2 linked regions of the Rubrivivax gelatinosus IL144 genome follow. The protein of the gene in region 1 binds, or shares a complex with, the protein of each later gene. Links are inferred from orthologs where the notes say so. Each region holds a gene or a part of one and is shown on either strand. Other genes may lie near its edges.

What was found.
Region 2: the proteins of trxA (region 1) and trxB are in contact, whole or in part, in a crystal structure (PDB 1F6M), measured with the Escherichia coli proteins. The link is inferred for Rubrivivax gelatinosus IL144 from one-to-one orthologs.

What each region holds. Positions count from the first base shown.
Region 1 is NC_017075.1:3,526,885-3,538,205, forward strand. The notes cover bases 3,711-6,607. They hold trxA (thioredoxin TrxA), read left to right. Parts: upstream 3,711-4,942; coding sequence 4,943-5,272; downstream 5,273-6,607. Other genes in these bases: RGE_RS16105 (serine/threonine protein kinase), read right to left, coding at 3,711-4,717; rho (transcription termination factor Rho), read left to right, coding at 5,466-6,607. Also shown: RGE_RS16095 (metallophosphoesterase), read left to right, coding at 1-560; RGE_RS16100 (serine/threonine protein kinase), read right to left, coding at 594-2,972; more of RGE_RS16105, read right to left, coding at 2,969-3,710; more of rho, read left to right, coding at 6,608-6,731; RGE_RS16120 (type B 50S ribosomal protein L31), read left to right, coding at 6,883-7,143; RGE_RS16125 (hypothetical protein), read left to right, coding at 7,241-8,941; phosphate regulon sensor histidine kinase PhoR, read right to left, coding at 8,890-10,242; phosphate regulon transcriptional regulator PhoB, read right to left, coding at 10,250-10,963; phosphate signaling complex protein PhoU, read right to left, coding at 10,980-11,321. UniProt on the Escherichia coli protein: Participates in various redox reactions through the reversible oxidation of its active center dithiol to a disulfide and catalyzes dithiol-disulfide exchange reactions.
Region 2 is NC_017075.1:3,640,736-3,652,034, forward strand. The notes cover bases 8,425-11,299. They hold trxB (thioredoxin-disulfide reductase), read left to right. Parts: upstream 8,425-9,319; coding sequence 9,320-10,279; downstream 10,280-11,299. Other genes in these bases: RGE_RS16640 (Crp/Fnr family transcriptional regulator), read right to left, coding at 8,453-9,121; rpmB (50S ribosomal protein L28), read left to right, coding at 10,374-10,607; rpmG (50S ribosomal protein L33), read left to right, coding at 10,628-10,798; RGE_RS16660 (DesA family fatty acid desaturase), read right to left, coding at 10,946-11,299. In the rest of the region: RGE_RS16600 (ABC transporter ATP-binding protein), read right to left, coding at 1-450; RGE_RS16605 (ABC transporter ATP-binding protein), read right to left, coding at 468-1,238; RGE_RS16610 (branched-chain amino acid ABC transporter permease), read right to left, coding at 1,257-2,348; RGE_RS16615 (branched-chain amino acid ABC transporter permease), read right to left, coding at 2,367-3,290; RGE_RS16620 (replication-associated recombination protein A), read right to left, coding at 3,457-4,800; RGE_RS16625 (chemotaxis protein CheW), read left to right, coding at 4,939-5,469; outer membrane lipoprotein chaperone LolA, read right to left, coding at 5,486-6,094; RGE_RS16635 (DNA translocase FtsK), read right to left, coding at 6,091-8,415.

The sequences.
Region 1 (11,321 bases):
ACCAGTACGGGGCCTACCTCTATCACTCGGTCCTGAAGAAGATCTCCACGCGCATGACGCCCTACGAGGGCCTCGAGGACAAGATCTTCGACATGCACATCTGCGGCTTCAACGACAGCTACAGCTACCTGGACTTCTATCCGACGCAGCAGGCCGACGGCACGATCAGCGCGCCGGTGCTGTTCCGCAACATCCAGCGCACCTGGGCCGATCGCCAGGCGCTCAACCGGGTGAAAGTGCCCAGCAGCTTCGCCACCGCGGTGACCGGCGACTACGAGTCCTTCTATACCCAGGCGCGGGCGCAGTATCTCGAGAACCCGGACGAGAACGTCGACGTCGTCGTCTTCGGCCACACCCACGTGCCTTCGTACCGCAGCCTGGGCAACGGCAAGCGCTACCTCAACTCGGGCACCTGGATCGACGACAACGTCGACTACGAGGACGCGCCCCGGACCTTTGCCGTGCTCACCACCGGCGCCGGCACGACGGGCGCGGTCTACACCTTCATCGGCGAAGGCATGGCCAACGACATCACCCACAAGGTCAGCCAGGGCGCCTAGCCGACGACGGCGCCGCCCGCAGCGGCGGCGCCCTCAGCTGCGCTGGCGGAAGGCCATCACCGCCTGGTTGCGCAGCGTGCGCAGCAGCGACAGCTCCTTCTCGCCCAGCCCCGGCGTGCCGGGCTGGGCCTTGTCGGCGTAGATCAGCGCGAAGGTGGCGCTCTTCAGCGTCATCGGCAGCAGCAGGAACGACGGCGCGGCCACCTGCTCGCGATACCAGGCCGGCAGCCGGGCGACGATGTTCGCCGCGGTGGCGTCGGCGATCAGCGTGTCCATGCCCTTGGCGCAGACGGCGGCGAACAGGTCCGGCGCGCCGGTGGGCTTCAGCGGCACGCGGAAGGCGCGGCTGACGGCCTCGACCCCGTCGCCCAGGCCGAAGCGGCCGGTCAGCGTCTCGGTCTTCGGGTCGCGCAGGCAGAAGACGACGCGGCGGAACTCCAGCGCGCGGTACATCGTCTCCAGCACCATGCGCAGCACCTCGTTGAGCCGGAAGTCGTCGGCCACCATCGAGTTCGTGATGTCCTGGATGCCGGCGGCGAGCACGTCGGCCATCGCCGGCGGCGGCGGCGCGATGCGGCCGTTGGTGTCCTGGGCGACGGCCACGGTCTGGTTGTCGAGCTGCAGCGCGGTCAGCGTGTCGACCTCGGCGGCGGGCGTCTGCGCATGCAGCAGGCGGCGCACGCGGGCGCCGCGCGCGGTCTGCACGCCCATCGCCGGCGCCAGCTCGGCCAGGCGCTGGCGCGCCGCTTCGGCGGCCTTGGCGATCTCGCGCGGCGCGACGCCCAGCGTCGGCGCGTAGCGCGCGCCCAGTTCGGCCAGGCGCTCGGGCAGCGCCTCGGGCTCGAGGAACAGCATCGCGTCGGCCATCTCGTTGCCCAGCCGCCCCACCCAGCGCTGGCGCTCGACGCCGCGTTCGACGGCACGCCCGGGCGCGTCGCCGGTCGGCGAACGCATCGTGCGCAGCAGCGTGTCGGGCAGGCCCCAGGAGCGCGCGATGCCGATGCCCAGCTCCTCGAAGCCGATGCCGAGCACGCGCGCGGCGGCGGCCTCGTGCGCCGCGGCCGGCGCGTCGGGGCCGTCGAGCAGGCCGCGGATCTGCTCGGCCTCCTCGGGGAAGTAGTACTCGGTCAGCAGGCGGCCGAGGTTCTGGAACATCGAGCCGAGAAAGGTCTCCTCGCCGTCGCGCGAGCCCGCGCTCAGCTCGTCGGCCAGCGTGCCGGCCATCAGCGCGCGCAGGAACTCTTCCTTCAGCTGGTTGGCGTGCGCCTTGTCGCGCATGTGCTCCAGCAGCACCAGCGACAGCGCCATGTCGCGCACGGTGGCGAAGCCGACCAGCGCGACGGCACGCGAGACCGTGCTGACGGCGCCACCGGCGGAGCTGAAGTGCGCCGTGTTGACGACGCGCAGCAGCTTGTTGGTCAGCGCGACGTCCTTCAGGATCTCCGAGGACAGGCGGTTCAGGCTCTCGGTCTCGGAGGTGGCGACCCGCTGGATGCGCACCACCGACTCCGACAGCGCCGGGAAGTCGCCCTTGTGGCGCATGCGGCGCAGCAGGAAGTCCAGCGTGCCGTGGCCGGCGGGCGCGGCCGGCTCGGCCTCGACCTCGGGGTCGAGCCAGCGCGTCAGCGCCGCGTGCAGCTCCTGCACCGAGGGGTAGCGCAGGCTGGCGTCGCGCGCCAGCGCCCGCTGCACGACGGTGCGCAGCGTCTCCTCGACGGTGGCCTCGGCCGGGATCGCCAGGTCTTCGCGCTGCACGCGCTCGATCGCGCGGCGCACGTCGCGCTCGGGCAGCAGCCGGGTGCCGCCCAGCATCTCGCCGAGCACGACGCCGGCGGAGAACACGTCCAGCGCCGGCGTCGGCGGCTCGCCGCGCGCCGCCTCGGGCGACAGGTAGCCGGGCGTGCCGACGATGACGCCGCGGTGGGCGCTGCCGGCGTCGACGCGGGTGGCGATGCCGAAGTCCATCACGCGCGGCCGGCCGTCGGCACCGAGCAGCACGTTGGACGGCTTCAGGTCGCGGTGCACGATGCCCTGGGCGTGGGCGGCGGCCAGCGCGTCCAGGATGCCCAGCATCAGCGTCACCGCCTCGCGCGCCGGCAGCGCACCGCGCTCGCGCAGCGTCTCGGCCAGCGTGCGCCCGGGCACGTACTCGAAGACGAAATAGGGCTGGCCGCCGTGGCGGTCGGCCTCGAAGACCGGGACGACGTTCGGATGCGTCAGCCGGGCGACGCTGCGCGCCTCGTGCAGCCAGGCGTCGACGTCGGAGCTGCCGACGCTGTCGTTGAGCAGCTTGAGCGCGACGTCGCGGTCCAACCGCGGGTCGTGCGCCAGCCAGACGCTGGCCTGGGCACCGCGACCGAGTTCGCGGCGCAGTTCGAAGCGGCCGACCTGGCCGCCGGCACCCAGGCTCACGACATCGCTCCCGAGGCTCCGGCGACGCTGGCGCGGCGCTCCGCGGGCTCGGCGGCGCCGGCGGGCCGCATCGAGGCCGCGACGGCCTCCTGCAGCTCCTTGACCGACAGGCCCAGCGCGCGGCCGTAGCGCTGCGCGATGCGCTGCAGCGCCGGCCCGGGCGCGGCGCCGGTCGTCGCATAGGCATCGACGATCTCGTTGCCGGCGCTGGCCACCTGGCGCAGCAGCTCGGTGTCGCCGTCGGCATGGCGCACCGGTGTCTCCAGCGGCAGGCGGCGGATCATGTGCAGCACGCCGTCGTCCAGACCCCAGTGGCGCGCGACGGCGTGTCCCAACGCCTCGACGTCGATGCCGAGCACGGCAAAGGACGCGGCCTGCTCGCCCATGCCGGGGTCTTCGCGCTCGCTGCCGGGGGCCGGCTGCATCAGGCGGCGGATCTGCTGCGCCTCGTCGGGGAAGTGGTACTGCAGCACCAGGCGGCCGAGGTTCTGCAGCATCGCGAGCAAGGTCACGACCTCGGCGTCGTAGCCGGCGGGCCGCAAGGCCGCGGCCACGCGACCGGCACGCTTGACGCGCGCGATGAGCTGCAGCAGCTCGGCCGCGGCGTCCTCGGACAAGGGGCCGGGCCAGGGCCGCAGCGCGGTGGCGGCGCGGCGCACGCCGTCGATGCCGAGCATCGCGATCGCGCGGCGCAGCGTCAGGATCGGGCCGCTACCCGAGACCTGTGCACCGCGCACCTGGGCGGTGTTGACGGCGCGCAGCAGCTCGAAAGCCAGCGCCAGGTCCTGCAGCGCGACCTCGGCGATCTCGTTGGTGCGCTGGCGCTCCATCGCGCCCAGGCGGTTCAGGCGCCCGGCGGCGCCGGGCTGGGCGGGCAGCACGCCGGCGGCGCGCAGCCGGTCGGACAGCAGCGACAGCGCGCCGTTGCCGCCGGACTCGGCCTGGATCCAGCCTTCGAGCGCACGTGCCAGCGTGCGCGCGCTGCGGTAGCGCTGGCGCTCCTGGCGGTCGGTGGCGCGGTTGACGATGGCGCGCAGCGGCTCGGGCACGAGGTGGGCCGTCGCCCAGGGCAGGCGCACGATCTCGCGGCCCAGCGGCGGCATGCGCTCGACGACGCGCCCGGTGTCGGGCTCGTCCAGCGCGTGCTGGCCGGCCAGCGCGTGGTGCAGCAGCAGGCCGGCAGCCATCACGTCGCGCTGCGCGGCAGCCCGCTGCGCGGCCAGCGACGGCGCCTCGCCCTGCGGCGTGGCGACTTCCAGGCCGGCCAGACGCAGCCGGCCGTGGTCGTCGACGAGCACGACGAAACCTTGCAGGTCCTGGTGCGCGACGCCGGACTGGTGCGCGAACGCGAGGCCGGCGAGCAGCTGCACGAAGATCCCGGCGCACTCGGGCGGCGCCAGGCCTTGCGAGCCGACCCGCTCGGCCAGCGGCGCGGCGTCGTCCAGGTCGTAGGCGACGTAGGGCCAGCCGTCCTGCACGCCGATGTCCACGGCGACGGCGAGGTTCGGGTGCTGCAGCCGCGCGGCGCGCTGCACGGTCTCGGTCCAGCGCTCGAGCGCGGCGAGCTCGGCCGGCTGCACGCGCGGCAGCACGAGCAGCAGGTCGCGGCCGGCGCGCGCGTCGGCCACCAGCCAGGCCATCGTGCGCTCGCTCTTGCCGACGAGCCGCAGCAGCTGATAGGCGCCGAAGTGGCGCACCGCAGCGGAACGCGGCGCAGCCTCCGTGGCGGTTACGGGGTTGGACATGGTCCAGATTGGAAACCGGCGGGGCACATGCCGAAACCCCGATCTGGCGTCGTTTTCGGTTGCAGTTCGCGCGCCCGGCGCTATCGCGGTGATAGCCGCAGCCCAATCAGCCGAACAGGCCCTTTGTGCAAGAATCCGCCCGACGCATTCGCGTACCCTTCCCGGTTTACCGACCCATCCTGCGCCCGCCCGTGACGGCGACCGCGGCGCCCGGAGTTCACCCCCATGAGCAGCGAACTGATCAAGCACGTGACCGACGCGTCGTTCCAAAGCGACGTCCTGCAGGCCGACAAGCCCGTCCTCGTCGACTACTGGGCCGAGTGGTGCGGCCCCTGCAAGATGATCGCGCCGGTGCTCGACGAACTCGCGCCGGCCTACGACGGCCGTCTGCAGATCGCCAAGATGAACGTCGACGAGAACCGCGAAGTGCCGGCCAAGTTCGGCATCCGCGGCATCCCGACGCTGATGATCTTCAAGGGCGGCCAGCTCGCCGCGACCAAGGTCGGCGCGCTTTCCAAGGCACAACTGTCGGCCTTCATCGACAGCCATCTATAATGCGGCCGATCGGCGCCTGAGCATCACGCTCGCGGCGCCGACGGTACGCCCCCGCCCCGCTGCCCGCCGGCCTCCTCGCCGGCACACGAACAGGCAGCGGCACGCGGACCAGGCTCCCCTCCCACAGCCTCTCTCTACGCCTCGGCGGGCACCCTTGACGGGCGCTGGCCCGGCGTGACCAGGGTCTCGACCCATGCATCTGTCCGAACTGAAAGCGCAGCACGTCTCCGAGCTCATCAAGATGGGCGAAGCGCTGGAAATCGAGAACGTCGCCCGCCTGCGCAAGCAGGAGCTGATGTTCGCGATCATGAAAAAGCGCGCGAAGGCCGGTGAACAGGTCTTCGGCGACGGCGTGCTCGAAGTCCTGCCCGACGGCTTCGGCTTCCTGCGCTCGATCGAAGCCAGCTACATGGCTTCGACCGACGACATCTACCTGTCGCCGAGCCAGATCCGCCGCTTCAACCTGCACACCGGCGACATGGTCGAAGGCGAAGTGCGGGTGCCCAAGGACGGCGAGCGCTACTTCGCCCTCGTGAAGGTCGACCGTGTGAACGGCGTGACCCCGGAGGAGAGCAAGCACAAGATCATGTTCGAGAACTTGACGCCGCTCTTCCCGAAAGAGCAGTTCAAGCTCGAGCGCGACAACCTCAAGGCCGAGGAGAACATCACCGGCCGCATCATCGACCTCATCGCCCCGATCGGCAAAGGCCAGCGCGCGCTGCTCGTCGCCCAGCCCAAGACCGGCAAGACGGTGATGATGCAGCACCTGGCGCACGCGATCGTCGCCAACCACCCCGAGGTGCACCTGATCGTGCTGCTCGTCGACGAGCGACCCGAGGAAGTGACCGAGATGCTGCGCACCGTGCGCGGCGAGGTCATCAGCTCGACCTTCGACGAGCCCGCCGCGCGCCACGTGCAGGTCGCCGAGATGGTGATCGAGCGCGCCAAGCGCCTGGTCGAGCTGAAGAAGGACGTCGTGATCCTGCTCGACTCGATCACCCGCCTGGCCCGCGCCTACAACAACGTCCTGCCCTCGTCGGGCAAGGTGCTGACCGGCGGCGTCGACGCCAACGCGCTGCAGCGCCCGAAGCGCTTCTTCGGCGCCGCGCGCAACGTCGAGGAAGGCGGCTCGCTGACGATCATCGGCACCGCGCTGATCGACACCGGCAGCCGCATGGACGAGGTGATCTACGAAGAGTTCAAGGGCACCGGCAACTGCGAGATCCACCTGGATCGCCGCATGGCCGAGAAGCGCGTCTACCCGTCGATCCTGATCAACAAGTCGGGCACCCGCCGCGAGGAGTTGCTGCTCAAGCCGGAGATCCTGCAAAAGACCTGGATCCTGCGCAAGCTGCTCTATCCGATGGACGAGATCGAGGCGATGGAGTTCATCCTCGACAAGATGAAGGCGACGAAGAACAACCTGGACTTCTTCGACATGATGCGACGCGGCGGGTGATTCCGCGGTCGATCACGCCTTGCGCGCACTCGATGCGCGCACACGGGGCCCTACGGGGCCCCGTTTCACGCTAGAATCAGCGGTTTTTCCGCCACCGGGCAAGTGCGCCGACGTTTCGGCGTGGCTGCCACACCTGCACTCGAGAGGCACCATGAAAGAAGGCATCCACCCGAACTACCGCGAGGTCTGCTTCCAGGACCTGTCCAACGGCTTCAAGTTCGTGACGCGTTCGTGCGTTCAGACCAAGGAAACGATCAAGCTGGACGATGGCCGCGAGCTGCCGCTGGTGAAGCTCGAAACCACGAGCGAGACGCACCCGTTCTACACCGGTACGCAAAAGAGCGTGGACAACCTGGGCGGCCGCGTCGAGAAGTTCCGCAACAAGTTCGCGCGGGTCGGCCTCAAGAAGTGAGGCGTGCCCGCCGGGGCCCGCGCGCGGCCCCCGCTGGACAAGGCAGCCTCGGCTGCCTTTTCTTTTTTCCGCCGTCTTCACGCATCATCGTCCTCCGGTGAGCAGTCCCAATCCCGCCCTCGTCACCCAGCGCGGCGCGCGCTCCCTGCCGCGGCTGGCGCTGCTGGTGTTCTGTGCCGCGTACGTGCTGCCCGGCGTCTTCCACCGCGACCCCTGGCGCAACGCCGACCTCGTCGCCTACGGGCTGATGTCGGCGATCGCCGAAGGCCGGACGTCCTGGCTGTCGCCGACGCTGGGCGGGGTGCCGGCCGACGCCGCGCTGCTGCCGCACTGGCTGGGCGCGCTGGCGATCCAGTGGCTGGGCCCGCTGTTCGGCGACGGCGCCTTCGCCGCGCGCGTCCCGTTCGCGCTGCTGCTGGCGCTGGCGATGGTGCTGGTCTGGTACACGACCTACTACCTCGCGCGCACCCAGGCCGCGCAGCCGGTGGCCTTCGCCTTCGGCGGCGAGGCCGACCCCGTGGACTACGCGCGAGCGATCGCCGACGGCGCGCTGCTGGCGCTGATCGCGACGCTGGGCCTGCTGCAGCTGGGCCACGAGACGACGCCCGAACTCGGCCAGCTGGTCGGCGTGGGCCTGTTCATGCTGGCGCTGGCGATCGCGCCGTTTCGCCGCTGGCAGCCGCGCGTGGCCATCGTCGCCGCACTGCTGGTGCTGGCCGGCAGCGGCGCGCCGGCCACGGCGCTGGGCATCGGCCTGGGCGGCGTGCTGGTCTGCATGCGCTCGGCCTACGACACGGTGCGCCGCTTCGCGCCCTGGGTGGCCGCGGCGACGCTGGCCTCGGCGGCGCTGGCCGCCTGGCTGGGCGCCTGGCAGTGGCGCGCCTCCTGGCCCGACGCCGACGACGCCGTGACGCTGGCGCGCCAGTGGGCCTGGTTCCTGTGGCCGGCCTGGCCGCTGGTGCTGTGGACGCTGTGGCAGTGGCGCCGCCATCTGACGCACCGGCACATCTCGGTGCCGCTGGTGACCGTCGTCGTGGCGATGGTCGGGGCGATCGCGACAAACATGAACGAGCGCCTGCTGATGCTCGCCATCCCCGGGCTGGCGGTGCTGGCGGCGTTCGCGCTGCCGACGCTCAAGCGCACCAGTTCGGCGGCGATCGACTGGTTCTCGATGTTCTTCTTCACCTTCGGCGCGATCGCGATCTGGTTCTTCTACGTCGCGATGCAGACCGGGGTGCCGGCCAAGCCGGCGGCCAACGCGCTGCGCCTGGTGCCGGGCTACGTCGTGCGCTTCGAGCCGGTGGAACTGGCCTTCGCGCTGGCCGGCACGCTGGCCTGGTTATGGCTGCTGCGCTGGCGCACCGGGCGCCACCGCGAGGCGCTGTGGAAGAGCATGGTGATCCCGGCCGGCGGCGTCGCGCTGTGCTGGCTGCTGCTGATGACGCTGTGGCGCGCGCCGCTGGACTACGCGCGCAGCTCGCGCCCTGAAGTCGAACATCTGCGCGCCTATGTCGCCAGCGGCGGCTGCATCGCCGCGCCGGGCGCACCGTCGGTCGCGGTGGCGGCGCTCGAGGTCTTCGGCCGCTACCAGATCGACGCCAGCCCCGATGCCGTGAACGGCCGCTGCGACAACCTGCTGTACCGGGTGCGCGGCGTGAAGCCGCCGCCGGCGCCGCCGGGCTGGGTGCACGTGGCGACGCTGCAGCGCATGCAGGACCGCGGCGAGCGCTTCGCGCTCTACCGCCGTCAGGCCGCGCCGGCGGCCGCCGTCGAAGCGCCCGAGGCCGCGGCGCGCTGACGCAGCCGCGCCGCCGGGAACACGAGGCGGAAACGCGAGCCCCGGCCGGGCTCGCTGGCGACGTCGATCTCGCCGCCGTGGCGCTGCACGACGTGCTTGACGATCGACAGCCCCAGCCCGGTGCCGCCGGTCTCGCGCGAGCGGCTGCTGTCGACGCGGTAGAAACGTTCGGTCAGCCGCGGCAGGTGCTCGCGCGCGATGCCGACGCCGGTGTCGGCGACCTCGATCTCGGCGCTGCCGTCGTCGCGGGTACGGAAACGCAGGTCGATGCGCCCGCCTTCGGGCGTGTAGCGCACGGCGTTGCCGACGAGGTTGCCGATGGCGCTGAGCAGTTCGGTGTCGCTGCCGGCGATCTCGCAGTCCTCGCCCCCGGCGGCGCTGATCTCGTGGCGCCCGGCCGACAGCGCGCGGCCGTCGGCTTCGGCGCGGCGCAGCAGCGTCGCCACCGGCCACCAGCGGTCCGGCGGCGGCCGCGGGCTGCCTTCGAGCTGCGCCAGCGTCAGCAGGTCGGCGACCAGCGCCTGCATGCGGTTGGTCTGCTGCTCCATCAGTTTGAGCACACGCTCGCGCTCGACCGGCGTCAGCGGCAGCGAGGCCATGGTCTCGACGAAGCCGGCGAGCACCGTCAGCGGCGTGCGGATCTCGTGCGAGACGTTGGCGACGAAGTCGCGGCGCATCGCGTCGGCGCGCTCGCGCTCGGTGACGTCCAGCGACAGCACCAGGCGCAGGCCTTCGCCGTACTCGCGCACGATGACCGAGAAGCTGCGCCGGCCCAGCGGGTCGACCAGCATCAGCGGCTGGCTGAAGTCGCCGACCTGCAGGAACTGCACGAAAGCCGGCTGGCGCACGAGGTTGGTCACGCGCTGGCGACGGTCGCGCACCGGGTCCAGGCCGAAGTGGTCGGCGGCCTCCGAGTTGCACCACTCGATCTGGCCGCTGGCGTCGAGCATCATGACGCCGTTGGGCGAAGCCTCGATGGCCGACAGGAACTGCTCCAGGCGCTGGCGCTCGCGTTCGATCTGCGTCTCGCGCTGGCGAAAGCCCCGCTCCACGCGGTAGCCGAGTTCGCCCCAGAAGCCGGTGTCGCGCGGCGCGCCACGCGTCTGGTCGCCACGCAGCCAGTTCAACAGCCGGCGCGCGCGCCAGCCTTCGACGGCGGCCGCCAGCGCGGCGAAGAAGGCGGCGCCCAGCGGCGCGCCGATGCCGGGCTGGCCGACGGAGCGGCCGACGACGTCGCCGACCAGCGCGCCGAGCGCGCCGGCCAGCATCGCCCAGATGGCGCGCGACAGCAGTGCACCCATGAGGGGATCAGGCGGCGACGCTGCCCAGTTGCTGCGTCATGCGGTAGCCGGCGCCGCGCACGGTCTCGATCAGCGCCGAGCACTGCACCGGCGCCAGCGCCTCGCGCAGGCGCTTGACGTGCACGTCGACCGTGCGTTCCTCGATGAACACATGGTCGCCCCAGACGCGGTCGAGCAGCTGGGCGCGGCTGTGCACGCGCTCGGGGTGCGTCATCAGGAAGTGCAGCAGGCGGAACTCGGTGGGCCCCATCTTCACTTCGCGCAGCTCGTCGTCGACGCGGCGCGTGACGCGGCGCGTCGCCGGGTCAAGCTTGAGCCCGGCGACCTCGACCGGGCTGTCCAGCGCCTCGGGCGCCTTGCGGCGCAGCACGGCGCGCATGCGCGCCAGCAGTTCCTTCGGCGAGAACGGCTTGGTCAGGTAGTCGTCGGCGCCGGCGTCGAGGCCGGCGATCTTGTCGGCCTCCTCGTTGCGCGCCGTCAGCATGATGATCGGGATCTCGCGCGTGCGCGCCTCGCCACGCCAGCGGCGCGCGAGCTGCAGGCCGCTCTGGCCGGGCAGCATCCAGTCGACCAGCACCAGATCGGGCAGCACGCGGTCGACGGCGGCCTGGGCCTGGTCGGCCGTGGCGGCGATCGTCACCTCGTAGCCGGCGTGGCGCAGGTTGATCGAGATGAGTTCGGCGATCGCCGACTCGTCTTCGACGACGAGGACATGGCTCATCGTGCCTCCTGTTTCCTCAGCGCACGACGTTCTCGACCGCCTCGACCGAGGCGTGCCGCACGTCCGTGCCCTTGACGACGTAGATGATGGCCTCGGCGAGGTTCTTGGCGTGGTCGCCCACCCGCTCGATGGCCTTGGCGACGAAGACCAGGTCGATGCTCGAGGAGATCGTGCGCGGGTCTTCCATCATGTAGGTGATCAGCTTGCGCAGCAGGCCGTCGAACTCCTGGTCGATCTGGTCGTCCTGCTTGAGCACCTCGAGCGCACGCGCGGTGTCCAGCCGGGCGAAGGCGTCGAGCGCCTTGCGCAGCTGGGCCAGCGCCAGGTTGGCCTCGAAGTCCAGGTCGGCCACCGGCAG
Region 2 (11,299 bases), 120 kb from region 1 along the record:
CGCCATCAGCGCGCGGCCCATCGCGAGCATCTGCTGCTCGCCGCCGGACATCGTGCCGGCGAGCTGGTTGCGGCGTTCCTTCAGGCGCGGGAACTTGCCGAAGACCATCTCGATGTCGTCTTCGATCTCGTTGTCGTTGCGGATGAAGGCGCCCATCTGCAGGTTCTCGACGATCGTCATGCGGGTGAAGGTGCCGCGGCCTTCGGGCACCATCACCAGGCCCTGCTTGACCAGGTCCCACGGCCCCTGGCCGCGGATGTTGCGGCCCAGGTACTCGATCGTGCCTTCGGCCACCGGCTGGGTGCCGGTCACCGCCTTCAGCGTCGTCGTCTTGCCGGCGCCGTTGGCGCCGATCAGGCTCACCAGCTCGCCCTGGTGGACCTCGAAGTTCACGCCCTTGACGGCCTGGATGCCGCCGTAGGCCACCTTCAGGCCGGTGACCTTCAACATCGTCGTGGTGCTCATGCTCAGTGTCCGCCCGCGCCCAGGTAGGCCTCGATGACCTTCTCGTTCTTCTGCACGTCCGCCGGGGTTCCCTCGGCGATCTGCTTGCCGTAGTCGAGCACGGTGACGCGGTCGCACAGCCCCATGACGAGCTTCACGTCGTGCTCGATGAGCAGGATCGTGCGGCCGTCGCGGCGGATGCGGTCGATCAGTTCGCGCAGCACGACCTTCTCGGTCGCGTTCATGCCCGCGGCGGGCTCGTCCAGCGCGATCAGCTTCGGATCGGTGGCCAGCGCGCGCGCGATCTCCAGGCGGCGCTGGTCGCCGTAGGACAGCGTGCGCGCCTTGTACTCGGCGTACTTGCCGATGCCGACGTAGTCCAGCAGCTCCTTGGCGCGCGCGGCGATCTCCTGCTCCTCGCGCTTGAAGCCGCCGGTGCGGAACACCGCACCGCCCAGGCCCGAACGCGTGCGCACATGGCGCCCGACCATCACGTTCTCCAGCGCCGTCATCTCGGCGAAGAGGCGGATGTTCTGGAAGGTGCGTGCGATGCCCGCCTTGGCGACGAGGTGCACCGCGCTGGGCTTGTAGGGCTCGCCGCCGAGCTCGAACGAGCCCGCGTCGGGGATGTACAGGCCGGTGATGACGTTGAAGAACGTCGTCTTGCCGGCGCCGTTGGGGCCGATGAGGCCGTAGACCTGGCCCTTGCGGATCTCGATGCCGACGTCCGACAGGGCCTGCAGCCCGCCGAAGCGCTTGGAGACACCCTGAACCTTGAGAATCGTTTCCGACATGTCGCTTCGCGTCCCTTCTCAGCGCATCAGCTTGGTGACCGGCCGCGGTGCGGCCTTGCCGTGTTCGGGCGAGGGCCACAGGCCGCGCGGACGCAGCAACATGATGGAGATCATCGCCAGCGCGATCAGCAGCTGGCGCAGGATGGCGGCATCCAGCCGCCCGCCGGTCATCTCCTGCAGCGGGCCGGCGACGTAGCGCAGCACCTCGGGCAGCGCCGCCAGCAGCACCGCGCCCAGGATGACGCCGGGGATGTGGCCCAGGCCGCCGAGCACGATCATCGCCACGATCATCACGCTCTCCTGCAGCGAGAACGACTCCGGCGAGACGAAGCCCTGGAAGGCCGCGAACATCGAGCCCGAGACGCCGCCGAAGGTGGCGCCCATGCCGAAGGCCAGCAGCTTCATGTTGCGGGTGTTGATGCCCATCGCCTTGGCGGCGATCTCGTCCTCGCGGATCGCCATCCAGGCGCGGCCGATGCGCGAGCGCTCGAGGCGGTAGCAGATCAGCACGCTGAAGATCACCAGCGCGAGGAACAGGTAGTAGTACAGCGTGACCGAGGGGATCGCGAACTCGCCGATGTACTTCGTCTTGCCGAAGTCGAAGCCGAACAGGTTCATCGCGTCGATGCGGTCCAGACCGCGCGGCCCGTTGGTGATGTTCAGCGGGTACTCCAGGTTGTTCATGAACACCCGGATGATTTCGCCGAAGCCCAGCGTGACGATCGCCAGGTAGTCACCGCGCAGCTTGAGCACCGGCGTGCCGAGCAGCACGCCGGCCAGCGCCGCCAATCCCGCGGCCAACGGTATGACCAGCCAGATCGGTGTGTGCAGGCCGTTGGGGAAGGCGTTGGCGATCCACTCGAAGTTCTCCGTCAGGTGCGGAGACGCGAGCAGCGCATACATGTAGGCCCCGACGGCGTAGAACGCGACGTAGCCCAGGTCGAGCAGGCCGGCGTAGCCGACGACGATGTTCAGGCCCAGCGCGAGCAGCACGTACAGCAGCGCCAGCGCCAGGATGCGCACCCAGCCCTGGCCGAACTGCTGCGCGAACAGCGGCAGCGCCAGCAGCGCCAGGGCGGCGATGATGAATAGGAAGAGCTTGTTCTTCATGGAAGGCAACCCGGCAACTCAGGCGCGGTCGGCGACGCGTTCGCCGAGCAGGCCGGCGGGACGCAGCGTGAGCACGAGGATCAGCGCGACGAAGGCGAAGATGTCGGCGTAATGGCTGCCGAGCACGCCCCCGGTGAGGTCACCGAGGTAGCCGGCGCCGATCGCCTCGACGAGGCCGAGCAGCAGGCCGCCGACCACGGCACCGGCCAGGTTGCCGATGCCGCCGAGCACCGCCGCGGTGAAGGCCTTCAGGCCGGGCAGGAAGCCCATCGAGTGCTGCACGGTGCCGTAGTTGGCCGCCCACATCACGCCGGCGACCGCGGCCAGCGTGGCGCCGATGACGAAGGTCGCCGAGATCACCATGTCCGGGCGCACGCCCATCAGCGTGGCCACGCGCGGGTTCTCGGCGGTGGCGCGCATCGCGCGGCCGAGCTTGGTGCGGTTGACCAGGTACATCAGCGCCGAGAGCATGGCGACCGTGATGCCCAGGATCAGGCACTGGGTGACGGTGATGACCGGGCCGCCGAGGTCGATCGGGTCGGTCGGCAGCAGCAGCGGATAGGGTTTGGGGTTGGGCTTCCAGATGATCATCGCGACCGTCTGCAGCAGCAGGCTCATGCCCATCGCGGTGATCAGCGGGGCCAGGCGCGGCGCGCTGCGCAGCGGCTTGTAGGCCAGTTTCTCGATCGTGAAGTTCAGTGCCGAACAGACCACGATCGCCACGGGCAGCGAGATCAGCATCATCGCCCAGCCCGGCAGGCCCGAGTCGGCCAGCAGGGTGACGACGGTCCAGCTCGTCAGCGCGCCCACCATCAACACTTCGCCGTGCGCGAAGTTGATCAGATTGATGATGCCGTAGACCATCGTGTAGCCCAGTGCGACCAGCGCGTACATGCTGCCGAGCACCAGACCGTTGATGATCTGCTGGAAGAATGTTTCCATCGAAAGGGAGTCTCCGGGGTGATCCGCGCGGCTTCCCGCGCGCCGTGTCGGGTCTAGCAAGAACCCGGCCGGACCATCTCAATTTGTATGTAAAGCGAGGCCTTACCCACCCCTCGACGCCGGCCGGACGTCGCGCAAGGGCGCGATTCTCGCTCGAAAAATCGCGTCAGCCGGAAGTAGTCGCCGCATCGTCGAGCGCACGAAGTTCTGCTAGGCGATCGGCGATGCGCGCCTCCAGCCCGCGCGCGACGGGCTGGTAGAAGCGCCGCCCGACGAGGCCGTCGGGCAGGTAGCGTTCGCCGGCGGCGTAGCCTTCGGGCTCGTCGTGGGCGTAGCGGTAGTCGCGGCCGTGGCCCAGCGACTTCATCAGCTTGGTCGGCGCATTGCGCAGATGGTCGGGCACCGGCCGGCTGACGTCGCTGCGCACCAGCGCGCGCACCTCGTTCCAGGCCTTGTAGACGGCGTTGGACTTGGGTGCGATGGCCAGGTAGACCACGGCTTCGGCCAGCGCCAGCTCGCCTTCGGGCGAACCCAGGCGCTCGTAGACCTCGGCGGCGTCCAGCGCCAGGCGCAGCGCACGCGGGTCGGCCAGGCCGACGTCCTCGGCGGCCATGCGCACGATGCGCCGCGCGGCGTAGCGCGGGTCGGCGCCGCCGTCGAGCAGCCGCGCCAGCCAGTAGATCGCGCCGTCGGGGTCGGAGCCGCGCACCGACTTGTGCAGCGCCGAGATCGTGTCGTAGAACTGGTCGCCGCCCTTGTCGTAGCGGCGCAGCAGTTCGCCCAGCGCGCGCTCGAGCGCCGCGTCGTCGAGTTCGGCCACGTCACCGGCGGTGGCGACGAGGTTGTCGTAGGCGTTGAGCAGCCGGCGCGCGTCGCCGTCGGCGTGGGCGACAAGGCGCGTGCGCGCGGCCTCGGTGAGCGGCGGCGCGGCCAGCAGCGTGCGGGCGCGGTCCAGCAGCGTGCCCAGATCCTCGTCGGCCAGGGGCTTGAGCACGTGCACCGTGGCCCGCGACAGCAGCGCCGAGTTGACCTCGAACGACGGGTTCTCGGTCGTCGCGCCGATGAAGGTGAACAGGCCAGACTCGACGTGCGGCAGGAAGGCGTCCTGCTGCGCCTTGTTGAAGCGGTGCACCTCGTCGACGAAGACCACGGTGCCCTGGCCGCGGCGGCGCGCGTCCTTGGCGAGCTCGACCGCGTCGCGGATGTCCTTGACGCCGGCGAGCACCGCCGACAGCACGAGGAACTGGGCGTCGACCGAACCGGCGACCAGCCGCGCCAGCGTCGTCTTGCCGACGCCCGGCGGGCCCCAGAGGATCATCGACGGGATGCGGCCGCTCTCGAAGGCCACGCGCAGCGGCCGGCCGGGGCCGAGCAGGTGCTGCTGGCCGATGACCTCGGCCAGCGTGTGCGGGCGCAGCCGCTCGGCCAGCGGCGCGCCGGGTTCGGCGACCGGCGCCGCGGCCGGGCGCGGCGGCGGTTCGTCAGCGAACAGGGAGTCCTGGGCGTCCATGGCCGATTGTCGCCGAGCCCGAAATGAGGCCCGCCGGCGCCGCTTATCCCCGCATTCGAGCCGCGGCAGCTGCGCAGAATCGCCGCCGCGGCCGCGCTGCCGAGCCGCGACAGCACAAGACTTCCCGAAGGAGCCCGCATGAGCACCACCCTCGATCGCCCGGCCGCGACGGCGGCCGACCCCCAGGACACGGCGGCCGCCCAGGCCGCGCGCGAGTACCTGTCGTTCAAGCTCGGTGCCGAGGAATACGGCATCGACATCCTGAAGGTGCAGGAGATCCGCGGCTACGAGCCGCCGACGCGCATCGCCAACGCGCCGGTGTTCATCAAGGGCGTGGTGAACCTGCGCGGCGTCATCGTGCCGATCGTCGACATGCGCGTGCGCTTTGGTCTGGCCGACGTCGAATACAACAGCTTCACCGTCGTCATCATCCTGAACATCGCCGGGCGCACCGTCGGCATGGTCGTCGACTCGGTCAGCGACGTGCTGGAGCTGCGCGGCGAGCAGATCAAGCCGGCGCCCGAGTTCAGCGCCGCGATCGACGCCAGCTACATCACCGGCCTGGGCACGCTGAAGACCGGCGAGCTCGAACGCATGCTGATCCTGCTGGACATCGAGGCCCTGGTGCGCAGCCCCGACATGGGGCTGATGGACGGCGCCGGCGACTGAACCGGCGCCGGCGGCCTCACTGCTGGAGCACGTCGGCGCCCGCCGGCACCGTGAAGTGGAAGCGATCGGCCGGCAGCGCGACGCCGGCCTCGAAGCCCTTGAAGTCCAGCCGCGAGCGCTGGCCGAAGCTGTCGACGATCTCGACGGCCGCCAGCTCGGCGCCGCGGAAGCCCACCTTCATCGACTTGAACGGTCCGTCGGGCGTGCGCGGCGTCGCCTGCGCCCATTCGAGCCCGCCCTGGCTGCCGCCGTTGGACAGCACGAAGTCGGACTCCAGCGAGCCGCCGGCCAGCAGCGCCGCCGGCGTCGCGCCCAGCGCCTGCGACAGCCGGCGCGAGCTGACCTGGTTCAGGTCAGGGTCGTAGATCCAGACCTTCTGGCCGTCGGCGACGATGGTCTGCTGGAACGGCTTCTCGTAGCCGAAGCGGAAGCGGTCGGGGCGCGAGAACTCGAAGCGCCCCGAGGACGTCTTCTTGCGCGCGCCGTCCGGCGAGGTGACGGTCTGGGTGAACTCGGCACGGCCGGTCTTCACGTCGCGCACGAAGGCGCGCAGCGTCTGCACGGCGTCGGCGTGCGCAGCGACGGTGGCGGCGGCCAGCGCCGCGGCGATCAGGAGTTTCTTCATTCTTCGCGTTTGGGCACCAGCAGATCGCGGTTCCCGTTGTGTCCCATGGCCGACACGAGGCCGGACTTCTCCATCTGTTCGAGCAGCCGCGCGGCGCGGTTGTAGCCGATGCGCAGATGGCGCTGGACGAGCGAGATCGACGCCCGCCGGTGCTGCAGCACGACCTGCACCGCCTGGTCGTACATCGAGTCGTCCTCGCCGCCGCCGCTGGGGCCGCCTTCGGGCATCGCGTCGGCATCGCCTTCGAGCGTGCCGCCTTCGAGGATGCCTTCGACGTAGTTGGCCTCGCCCTGGGTCTTGAGGTACTCGACGACGCGGTGCACCTCGTCGTCGCTGACGAAGGCGCCGTGCACACGCACCGGCATGCCGCTGCCCGGCGGCAGGTAGAGCATGTCGCCCTGCCCCAGCAGCGCCTCGGCGCCCATCTGGTCGAGGATGGTGCGGCTGTCGATCTTGCTCGACACCTGGAACGACAGCCGGGTCGGGATGTTGGCCTTGATCAGGCCGGTGATGACGTCGACGCTGGGCCGCTGCGTCGCCAGGATCAGGTGGATGCCGGCGGCACGCGCCTTCTGCGCCAGGCGCGCGATCAGCTCCTCGATCTTCTTGCCGACGACCATCATCAGGTCGGCGAGTTCGTCGATGACGACGACGACGTGCGGCAGCCGCTCCAGCGGCTCGGGCTCCTCGGGCGTCAGGCTGAAGGGGTTGCCGATCTTCTCGCCCTTGGCCTGGGCGTCGGCGATCTTCTTGTTGTAGCCGGCGAGGTTGCGCACGCCCAGCTTGCTCATCAGCTTGTAGCGCCGCTCCATCTCGCCGACGCACCAGTTCAGCGCGTTGGCCGCCTGCTTCATGTCGGTAACGACCGGCGCCAGCAGATGCGGGATGCCCTCGTAGACGCTCATCTCGAGCATCTTCGGGTCGATCAGGATGAGCCGCACGTCGCGCGCCTCGGCCTTGTAGAGCAGGCTGAGGATCATCGCGTTGATGCCCACCGACTTGCCCGAGCCGGTGGTGCCGGCGACCAGGCAGTGCGGCATCTTCGCCAGGTCGGCGACGACCGGGTTGCCGACGATGTCCTTGCCCAGGCCCATCGTCAGCAGCGAGCTGGCCTCGTGGTAGATCTGCGAGCCGAGGATCTCGGCCAGGCGGATCGTCTGCCGGCGCGCGTTGGGCAGCTCCAGCGCCATGTAGTTCTTGCCCGGGATGACCTCGACGACGCGGATCGAGATCAGCGACAGCGAACGCGCCAGATCCTTGGCGAGGTTGACGATCTGCGCGCCCTTGACGCCGGTGGCCGGCTCGATCTCGTAGCGCGTGATCACCGGGCCGGGCGAGGCGGCGACGACGCGCACCTCGACGCCGAAGTCCTTGAGCTTCTTCTCGATCAGCCGGCTGGTCATCTCCAGCGACTCGGGCGTCACGCTCTCCTGGCGGCCCGGCGCGGCGTCGAGCAGGTCGACCTGCGGCAGCTTGGTGTCGGTGAGCTCGACGAACAGCGGCTTCTGGCGCTCCTTGGCGACACGCTCGGACTTGGGCACCTCGACGATGGTCGGCTCGATGACGATCGGCACGTGCTCCTCGACGATCTGGCGCTCGACCTCGACGACGTGCTCGCGCTCGCGCGTGGCCTGCTCGCCGATGCGGCGGTCTTCTTCCTGTTCACGCACCTCGGCGCGGCGCTCGCGCAGGCCGTCGAAACGCTCGCCGATCGCGTCGGCCAGCTTCAGCCACGAGAAGCGCAGCGCCAGCGACAGGCCCAGCACCAGCACGACGATCCACAGCACGCCCGAGCCGGCGAAACCCAGCCAGCGCATCGACAGCGGCCCCAGCGTGTAGCCGAGCACGCCGCCGGAATGCCCCGGCAGCAGCGACTCCAGCCGGTACAGCCGGGTCCATTCGAGCGCGGTGGCGGCCATCATCAGCAGCACCAGGCCGACCCAGAACAGCGCCTTGGGATGGGCCGGCGAATCGGCCGGCGCGTCGTCGCCGCTGCGCAGCGTCTGCGCCAGCAGCGACAGCCAGGCGCGCAGGCCCACCGGCACCAGCCACCAGGCCGAGAAGCCGAACAGGAAGTAGGCGAGATCGGCGACCCAGGCGCCGAGCAGGCCGGCGCGGTTGTGCACCGGCTCGCCGGTGCCGGAGGTGGTGAACGCGGGGTCGGCGGGATGGTGGGTGGCCAGCGCCAGCACCAGCAGCAGCCAGGCCACCGCGCCGGCGGCCAGCAGCGCCTGCTGGCGCCAGCGCACCGGGGCCGGGACCGGCCGTGGCGCCTTCGCCGCGGCGGCGCCGGCGCCCAGGGATCCGAGCGGGAACGTCATGCGGCGATTGTGGCCGATCGCCCCGGCAGACGACGTTTCAGTCGGTCTGCAGCCGTTCCTTGATGATCACCGAGCCGTTCTCCTGGGTCTCGATGACGCCGCGGTCCTCCAGGTCCTTCATGACCCGGCTGACCATCTCGCGCGAGGCGCCCACGACCTTGGCCATGTCCTGACGCGAGACCTTGTGGCGGATGATCTTCGTGCCCTTGTCGTCCTCGGCCATGTCCAGCAGCGTGCGGGCGACGCGGCCGTAGACGTCCAGCAGCGCCAGCGACTCGATCTGCCGGTCGGCGTTGCGCAGCCGGCGCACCAGGCCGCGCAGGATGGCGTAGGACAGCGTCGAGCCCTCGGGCAGGCAGCGCGCGAAGTCGGCGCGCTGCAGCACCAGCATGTCGGTCTGGATCTCGGCGCGCACGGTGGCCGAGTGCGGCTCGCCGTCGATCAGGCTCATCTCGCCGACGTAGTCGCCGGACTCCAGCACCGCCAGGATGACTTCGCGGCCGCGCGAGTCGGAGGTCAGCACGCGCGCCCGGCCGTTGAGCAGGATGAACAGCGCATTGCTCTTGCGCCCCTGCTCGACGACAAGTTCGCCACGGCGGAAGCGGCGCTTGACGACGCTGTCGGCGATCGACTGGGCCTGTTCGGCCGTCAGCATCGAGAACAGCGGCACGCGCCGGATCAGATCCAGGTTCGAGAGCATCGACACGACGGGGACCTCCTCTTGGTTCTGTCCGCTTCCGACCACCGGCCGAGACGCGGAAAGTTATTCCCTATTGTGCCCATTGAGCGCACCGGGCTGCCGCCGCGTCTCGTGGGCGGTATCCTCGCACGTCGGATCGGCGCGACGCCCGACGCCGTCGCGCGCCCCTCGCGGCCCGCCCGCCGGACCTTTTCTCGAGCTTCCATGACCCAGAACACCACCCACGCCCGCGTCCTGATCCTCGGTTCCGGCCCGGCCGGCTACACCGCCGCGATCTACGCCGCGCGCGCCAACCTCGAGCCGTTGCTCGTCACCGGCATCGCCCAGGGCGGCCAGCTGATGACGACCACCGAAGTCGACAACTGGCCCGCCGACGTCAACGGCGTGATGGGCCCGGACCTGATGCAGCGCTTCCAGCAGCACGCCGAGCGCTTCAACACGAAGATGGTCTTCGACCACGTCAACGCCGTCGACTTCTCGCAGCGGCCCTTCGTGCTGACCGGCGACTCGGGCCGGTACACCTGCGACACGCTGATCGTCGCCACCGGCGCCAGCGCCAAGTACCTGGGCCTGCCCAGCGAACAGGCTTTCATGGGCCGCGGCGTCAGCGGCTGCGCCACCTGCGACGGCTTCTTCTACCGCGACCAGGCGGTCTGCGTCGTCGGCGGCGGCAACACCGCCGTCGAGGAGGCGCTGTACCTGTCGAACATCGCCAGCACCGTGCACCTGATCCACCGCCGCGACAAGTTCCGCGCCGAGCCGATCATGGTCGACAAGCTGATGGACAAGGTGAAGGCCGGCAAGATCGTGCTTCACCTGTGGGCCACGCTCGACGAGGTGCTCGGCGACGCCAGCGGCGTGACCGGCGTGCGACTGAAGTCGGTGAACGACGGCACGACCGAAGAACTCAAGGTCAACGGCTGCTTCATCGCCATCGGCCACCAGCCCAACACCGAGATCTTCAAGGGCCAGCTCGAGATGAAGGACGGCTACGTCCTGACCAAGGGCGGCTCCGAGGGTTTCGCGACGATGACCAGCGTGCCCGGCGTCTTCGCCGCCGGCGATGTCCAGGACCACGTTTACCGTCAGGCGATCACCAGCGCAGGCACCGGTTGCATGGCTGCGCTCGATGCCCAACGGTACCTCGAACAATCTGGGCTATAATTTTCGGCTTTGCTGCCTTTGATGGCCCGGCTCCGCTGGGAGCTCGGTATCTTTCGCAGGCGGCCATCACCCTCGAACCTTTCGGAGAAGCGTCATGGCACGCGTCTGTCAAGTCACGGGCAAGCGCCCGATGGTGGGGAACAATGTCTCCCACGCCAACAACAAAACGAAGCGCCGCTTCCTGCCCAACCTGCAATACCGCCGGTTCTGGATGGAGAGCGAGAACCGCTGGGTGCGCCTTCGCGTGTCCAACGCGGCCCTGCGCCTGATCGACAAGGTGGGCATCGAGAAGGTCGTCGCCGACCTGCGTGCCCGCGGCGAAATCTGACAGACCGTTAGGAGAGCGACATGGCCAGCAAAGGCGGACGCGAAAAAATCAAGCTGGAGTCCACCGCGGGCACCGGCCACTTCTACACCACGAGCAAGAACAAGAAGACGACGCCTGAAAAGCTCGAATTCCTGAAGTTCGACCCGAAGGCTCGCAAGCACGTCCTGTACAAGGAAGTGAAGCTGAAGTGATCGGCCGGCCACCACGAGGTGGCCACGGACCGAGACGACGGGGCCTGCGGGCCCCGTTTGCATGGGCGCTTCCGCCCGCCATGCGGCGCGGAGCAGCCCAACAAAAAGGGGCCGCGAGGCCCCTTTTTCATGCCCGGCGCCCTGCCCTCAGGCGCGCGCCGAACGCAGCTTCAGCGAGAACTCCTGCAGCGCGGCGATGCCGCTGTCCTCGGCCTTGCGGCACCAGGCCTGCAGGTCGGCGACGAGCTGCTCGGCCGAGACGTTGGTGCGCGTCCACAGCGCACGCAGCTCCTCGCGCATCGCGACCAGCTTGGCCAGACTCGGGTTGTCGCCCAGCGCCTGCGTCAGGCGCGGCCGCACGCCGTGCGGGATCTTGTCTTCGTCGCGGTGCAGCCAGGTCTTGGCGAGCACCAGATCGCGCCAGTGCGCACTGTTTTGGGCGCCCTGCGCTTTCAGATGCGCCAGTTCGGCGCGCACCGCACGCCGCATTTCCTTGGCATA